Regions from separate parts of the Streptomyces sp. NPDC021224 genome, predicted to be linked through region 1. Evidence: riboswitches for the same ligand, from Rfam matches in the RefSeq annotation. Region 1 holds a riboswitch; the other holds the start of a gene.
What was found. A riboswitch is a leader RNA that binds a small molecule or an ion and turns the genes downstream of it on or off. The one in region 1 is predicted to bind S-adenosylmethionine.
Positions count from the first base shown of each region.

Region 2: another riboswitch for S-adenosylmethionine. It lies ahead of ACH4PY_RS32130 (aminotransferase class V-fold PLP-dependent enzyme); the one in region 1 lies ahead of thrC (threonine synthase).

Region 1 is NZ_JBIRPW010000002.1:367,082-370,480, forward strand. Features, by position in the region: gene ACH4PY_RS06720 (trehalose-6-phosphate synthase) at 1-71, opposite strand, end outside; gene ACH4PY_RS06725 (glucosyl-3-phosphoglycerate synthase) at 330-1,295, opposite strand; SAM riboswitch class I at 1,463-1,589, shown strand; gene thrC (threonine synthase) at 1,607-2,905, shown strand; gene ACH4PY_RS06735 (ubiquitin-like small modifier protein 1) at 2,902-3,177, shown strand.
Region 2 is NZ_JBIRPW010000019.1:71,474-74,872, reverse strand. Features, by position in the region: gene ACH4PY_RS32140 (rhomboid family intramembrane serine protease) at 1-150, shown strand, start outside; gene ACH4PY_RS32135 (Lrp/AsnC family transcriptional regulator) at 147-428, shown strand; gene ACH4PY_RS32130 (aminotransferase class V-fold PLP-dependent enzyme) at 628-2,028, opposite strand; SAM riboswitch class IV at 2,225-2,341, opposite strand; gene trpD (anthranilate phosphoribosyltransferase) at 2,428-3,399, opposite strand, start outside.

The DNA.
Region 1 (3,399 bases):
TCGCCTTCGGCGAGGGTGTACGAGACCGGGCCGCGATTCGACGCGACGAGCACACGTGCGAGTCCATCCACGTCTGCGTACCTTGCCGTACGGCTGCCGCCTCAAACATCAGGGGCTTGGCGCTACCGCGCCGGGTGAGCGTTTGCGGGGGGCGCGGGGAACTGCGCGAGCAACCCACCACCGGCCGGTGGTCCGGATCGGACCGAAGAGACCCTTCAGGTCGGTGACGACCCGCGCCCCGGTGGGGGCTGAGCGCTCCGTTCTCCCCCAGAGCTCCGCCTGGGAGGTACCCCCACGCGCCCCTGACGGGGCGCAGCCCCTCCGTAGGGTTACGCGGCGCGGTGGCGCAGGTACTCGGGGACGGCGACCATCGGAGGGCGCTCCTCCGTGTCGACCGGGTGGGTCGAGGGGACGAAGCCCGAGGCGGCGCGGTCGTACTGGGTGAGGCGCGGCCGCACGAGATGGCCGCGCGCCAGCCGCAGATGCGCCGTGCGGTAGATCGCCGCGGCCATGCGGCCCAGCGCCGCCCCGTCCTGGTGGCGGTGGTGCCGGACGCCCACGTCCACCTGGCCGAGCGCGTCCAGCCCGACCAGGGCGAGCGCGTCGACGAGCATGCCCAGCTCGACCCCGTAGCCGACCGGGAAGGGGAGCTGTTCGAGCAGCGAGCGCCTTGCCGCGTACTCGCCGCCGAGGGGCTGGACGAAGCCCGCCAGGCGTGGCCAGTGCAGGTTGAGCAGGGGGCGGGCGACGAGTTCGGTGACGCGGCCGCCGCCCGCGGGGACGACCGTGCCGCCGGTCTCCAGCGGGCGGTCGTACATCGCCTTGACGAGCTGGACGCCGGGCTCGGTGAGGAGCGGGCCGACGATGCCGCTGACGAAGCGGGAGTCGAACTCCCGCAGGTCCGCGTCGACGAAGCAGACGATCTCGCCGCTGGTCACGAGCAGGGAGCGCCACAGCACCTCGCCCTTGCCGGGCAGTGCGGGCAGCCGGGGCAGGATGTCGTCGCGCGCGACGACGGTGGCCCCGGCGGCCCGCGCGACCTGGGCCGTACGGTCGCGGGAGCCGGAGTCGACGACGACCAGCTCGTCCACGAGCGGGGCGTCCGGCGTCATGAGGTCGCGGCGGACGGCGGCGACGATCGCGCCGACCGTGGCCTCCTCGTCGCGCGCGGGCAGCACGACGCTGACGGTCCCGGCCGGGCCCGCCGCCCGCTTGGCGGCGAGCAGCGTCTCCAGCGGCCGCTCGGCGGCCGACCAGGACCGTGTGGCGAGCCAGCGCTCGACCTCTTCCAGCACGTTCAGCGCTCCCGTGTGTCCCGTGTGTGACGCATCTCGCGGTACGGACGGCTATCTCACCGGTGTCCGGTGTCGGTTACAGTCTTGAACAACGTCCGTACGCCCCGCATGCCGGGGTCGAACGGCGGGACAAACGCCCGGACCGGCTCAGCCGTCCGGTGCCATACCGCTCATCCAGAGGGGCAGAGGGAACGGCCCGTTGAAGCCCCGGCAACCCTCCCGCCGACCGCGAGGTCAGGTGGGGACGGTGCCAATTCCGGCTCGCGGCGACCTACGCCGTGGGGAAGATGAGGAGAAAGGGCCTCGCCACCATGGCTGTGCAGAACACCGCCACCACCACCCCCCAGGACGCCTCGCAGGACGCCGTTTTCGGCCCCGCCGTCGCGCTCTCCTGCCGCGAGTGCGGCACCCGCTACCCGCTGACCCCGGTCTTCGCGTGCCTGGAGTGTTTCGGGCCGCTGGAGGTGGCCTACGAGCTGCCGACCGGTGACCCGGAGCAGCTGCGCAAGCAGATCGAGGCCGGTCCGGCGAACATCTGGCGCTACGCCCCGCTGCTGCCCGTCCCCGCGGACGTGACCGAGAAGCAGAACCTGAACCCCGGCTGGACCAAGCTCGTCAAGGCCGACAACCTGGCCCGTGAGCTGGGCGTGACCGGCGGCCTGTACGTCAAGGACGACTCCGGCAACCCGACGCACTCGTTCAAGGACCGGGTCGTCGCCATCGCGCTGGAGGCGGCCCGCACCTTCGGTCTGACGACGCTGTCGTGCTCCTCCACCGGCAACCTGGCGGGCGCGGTCGGCGCGGCCGCGGCGCGGGCCGGTTTCCGCTCCTGCGTCTTCATCCCGGACGACCTGGAGCAGGGCAAGGTCGTGATGGCCGCGGTCTACGGCGGCGACCTGGTCGCGATCAAGGGCACGTACGACGACGTGAACCGCTTCTGCTCGGAGCTGATCGGTGACCCGGCCGGCGAGGGCTGGGGCTTCGTCAACGTCAACCTGCGCCCGTACTACGGCGAGGGCTCCAAGACGCTGGCGTACGAGATCGCCGAGCAGCTCGGCTGGCGGCTGCCGGACAACCTGGTCATCCCGATCGCCTCGGGCTCGCAGCTCACCAAGATCGACAAGGGTCTCAAGGAGCTGATCGCGCTCGGCCTGGTCGAGGACAAGCCCTACAAGATCTTCGGCGCGCAGGCCGAGGGCTGCTCGCCGGTCTCGGCGGCCTTCAAGGCCGGCCACGACGTGGTGCGCCCGGTCAAGCCCGACACCATCGCCAAGTCGCTGGCGATCGGCAACCCCGCGGACGGCCCGTACGTCCTGGACATCGCCCGCCGTACCGGCGGCGCGATCGAGGACGTCACCGACGAGCAGATCGTGGACGCCATCAAGCTGCTCTCCCGCACCGAGGGCATCTTCGCCGAGACGGCGGGCGGGGTGACCGTCGGCGTGCTGAAGAAGCTGATCGAGACCGGGCAGCTCGACCCGGCCGCCGAGACCGTCGTGCTGAACACCGGCGACGGTCTGAAGACCCTGGACGCCGTCTCCCCGACCACCGGGCCGACCGCGACCATCGCCCCCTCCCTTGCCGCCTTCCGAGAGGCTGGACTCGCATGAGTGCTTCCGTCCGCATCCCCACGATCCTCCGCACGTACACCGGGGGCCAGGCCGAGGTGCCCGCCGAGGGCGCGACGCTCGGCGAGGTCATCGAGTCGCTGGAAAAGAATCATGCGGGTATTTCCGCCCGGGTTCTCGACGACTCCGGAAAGCTCCGGCGTTTCGTGAACGTCTATGTCAACGACGACGATGTACGGTTTTCCGACGGACTCGCCACTGCGGTGCCGGACGGTGCCAGCGTGTCGATCATTCCCGCGGTCGCCGGCGGCTGAAACCGGATACCGGCAACGGATACCGAGCGTGAGCGAGAGCGTGATCCGCTAGGTGTCACGGAACTGACGAGAATACGCAGAAGCTTGGACGTTTAGACCCCGCCCCATCCGGGAACTGCTTTCGCCCCGGGTGGGGCGCCCTCATGTGCGGCCCGAAGTCGTAGCGCCGATTTATCGGCAAATTCACACGCGATAAGTGCGCTATGTCCGCTGTGTCCCGCC
Region 2 (3,399 bases), on a different contig from region 1:
GCTCAGTCCGCCGCCGCGGGCCCGGGGGTGGCCTACCTCGCCCACGTGGTGGGCTTCGCCCTCGGCTTCTGCTGGGCGTGGGCCTGCTACCGGCCCCGGTCTAAGCTGAGCGTCATCGCCGGGACGACCCAAGGAGACGCGCAGCCGTGATCACCGCGATCGTGCTCATCAAGACCACCGTGGACAAGATCCCCGAGATCGCCGAGTCGATCGCCGCGCTCGACAACGTCAGCGAGGTCTACTCGGTGACCGGCACGTACGATCTCGTCGCCCTCGTCCGCGTCGGCAAGCACGACGAGCTGGCCGACATCATTCCCGGCCGCATCAGCAAGATCCCCGGCGTCGAGGCCACGGACACGCATGTGGCTTTCCGCACGTACTCCCAGCACGACCTCGAAGCCGCCTTCGCGATCGGCCTCGACGCCTGAGCATGCGGCTACGCCGCCGGGTAACCACCAGGGGCGCGGGGAACTGCGCGCTCAGCCCACCACCGGCCGGTGGTCCGGAGCGGACCGAACTGCCCCTTCGGGCCGGTTGACTACCCGCGCCCCGGTGGGGGCTTGCCGCGCAGTTCCCCGCGCCCCTGAAAAACGCGCACCGCCCTCCGCAGAGGGCAGCTCTCCCGGATCAAGCCCCCGGGGCGACCGGCACGCAGCGGCCGGACTCCGTGGCGTAGGTCCAGGCCGCCCCCTCGCGGACGAGGGTGGTGAGGGCCGCCACGAACCGGGTGACGTCCTCCCGCGGTGTGCCCGCGCCGAAGCTCACCCGCATCGCGTTGCCGTTGAACCCCGCCCCCGGGTCGGGGGATCCGCACGCGCCCAGGTCCTCCGTGTCGGTGCCGAGGAGGCGGCGGACGAGGGGGTGGGCGCAGAAGAGCCCGTCCCGTACCCCGATGCCGTACTCCGCGGAGAGCGCAGCCGCGAGGTGCGAGCTGTTCCAGCCACGGACGACGAAGCTGAGCACGCCGACCCGGGCGGAGTCCTCGCCGAAGAGCGACAGCACCCGGACCTCGGGGATCGCGGCGAGCCCGTCCCGCAGTTCCTTCAGCAGGTGCTGCTCGCGCGCTTCGAGCCGGTCGAAGCCCGCTTCGGTGAGGGCGCGGCAGGCGGAGGCGATCGCGTAGGCGCCGATGACGTTGGGCGATCCGGCCTCGTGCCGGGCGACGGTGGTGTGCCACTCGGTCTCGACCGTCCCGTCGGCCCGGCGGACGACGGTACGGGTCGCGCCGCCGCCCGCGAGGTAGGGCTCGGCCTCGCGCAGCCAGTCGGCGCGGCCGGCGAGGACGCCGGAGCCGAAGGGCGCGTAGAGCTTGTGGCCGGAGAAGGCGACCCAGTCGACGTCCAGCGCGGTGATGTCCACGGCCTGGTGCGGTACGAGCTGCGCGGCGTCCAGCACGATGCGGGCGCCGTGCCGGTGCGCGGCGGCGGCCAGTTCACGGACCGGCCACAGTTCGCCGGTCACGTTGGAGGCACCGGTGACGCACACCAGCTTGGGGCCCTTGGGCGCGCCGTGCAGGGCGACGTCGAGGGCGGCCACGGCCTCCTCGGGGGTGTGCGGGGCGGCGAGGCAGACGACCTCGGCGCCGTCCGCGCGCTGCCACGGCAGCAGGGCGGCGTGGTGCTCGGTCTCGAAGACGAAGACCCGGGTCCCCGTGGGCAGCGCGGCGGCCAGCAGGTTGAGCGAGTCGGTGGTGGAGCGGGTGAAGACGACCTGGTCGCCGGGGCGGCAGCCGAGGAACTCGGCGACCGTGGCGCGGCTCTGCTCGAAGAGGTCGGTCGAGAGCTGGGAGAGGTAGCCCGCGCCGCGGTGCACGCTGCCGTAGTAGGGGGCGTAGGCGGCCACGTCGTCCCACACCCGCTGGAGGGCCGGGGCGCTGGCGGCGTAGTCGAGGGCCGCGTAGGTGACGTCGGTGCCGGTGACGAGCGGGACGGTGACGTCCCGGCCGAGCACGGGCAGCGGCTCGGGACAGGCGGGGTCGGCGGAACCGGTGGCTTCGGTGGCGGCGGCGGACACGGTGGGCGCGGTCATGGCGGTCTCCTGGCACGAGAGCAGCGGACGGCGGCGCGCCTCGGCGGCAGGCGGCGGGCCTGCGCGGGCGAGCGGCGTCGAACGGCGTGGAATGGGCAGCGGACGAGGTGGTACCGGTGCACTGGACGGCACCGCGGGTAGGCGGGACCGGGGCCGAAAGGCCCTATCGCATTCGCTTGCGCATGAGAGAACTCCCCTGTCCGGCTTGCTGCGAGCCCTGCTGCTCACAGCCTGGTCATCACCCGGGGCACCCCGCCTCGGACGGAGGGTTGCCGGACAGCGAGCCGGGGCCTTTGCGCTGTCACTCGTGACCTGAGAGGGATTCTGCCACAGCCCCGCACACGCGCAAGGCGCCGTCCGCAGTACGGACAGCGCCTTGCCGGGGCGGTGGCGTCGGGGTCAGGCGTTGCTGGCCGCCGCCCAGCGTTCCAGCACCGCGGCGGCCGACCCGGAGTCCAGCGACTGGGCGGCCCGTTCGACACCGGCGGCGAGCTGCTCCTCCAGCGTCCCGTTGCCGGGTTCCAGAGCGACGAGCGCGGCCGCGGAGTTGAGCAGCACCGCGTCGCGGACCGGGCCGGTCTCACCGGCCAGGACACGGCGGGCGACGTCCGCGTTCTGCGCCGGGGAGCCACCGCGCAGCGCCTCGACGGGCACCAGGCCGATGCCGATGTCGCGCGGGTCGAAGGACTGCTGGGTGACCTTGCCGTCGCGGACCCACCACACCTGGGAGGTGTCGGTGGTCGTGAGTTCGTCCAGTCCATCGTCGCCGCGGAAGACCAGCGCGGACGAGCCGCGCTCGGCCAGCACCCCGGCCATGATGGGCGCGACGCGGGCGTTGGCGACGCCGGTCGCCTGGGCCCGTACCCGGGCGGGGTTGGTGAGCGGGCCGAGGAAGTTGAAGGTCGTCGCGACCCCCAGCTCGCCGCGCGCGGTGCCCACGTGCCGCAGGGCGGGGTGGAACTTGACGGCGAAGCAGAAGGTGATGCCCGCCTCCTCCGCGACCTCCACGACCCGGTCCGGCGGCAGGTCCAGGTTCACCCCGAGGTGGCTCAGCACGTCGCTGGCCCCGCTCGCCGAGGAGGCGGCCCGGTTGCCGTGCTTGACGACCTTGGCACCGGTGCCGGCGACCGTTATGGCGGACATGGTGGAGATGTTGACCGTCTTGGCCCGGTCGCCGCCGGTGCCGACGATGTCGACGGTGGGGCCGGGCACCTCAATGGTGCGGGCGTGCGCGTACATCGCCCGGACCATGCCGGTGACCTCCTCGACCGTCTCCCCCTTGGCGCGCAGCGCGACCGCGAAGCCGGCGATCTGCACGTCGGTGGCGCTGCCGGTCATGATCTGGTCCATGGCCCACGCGGTGTCCTCGGC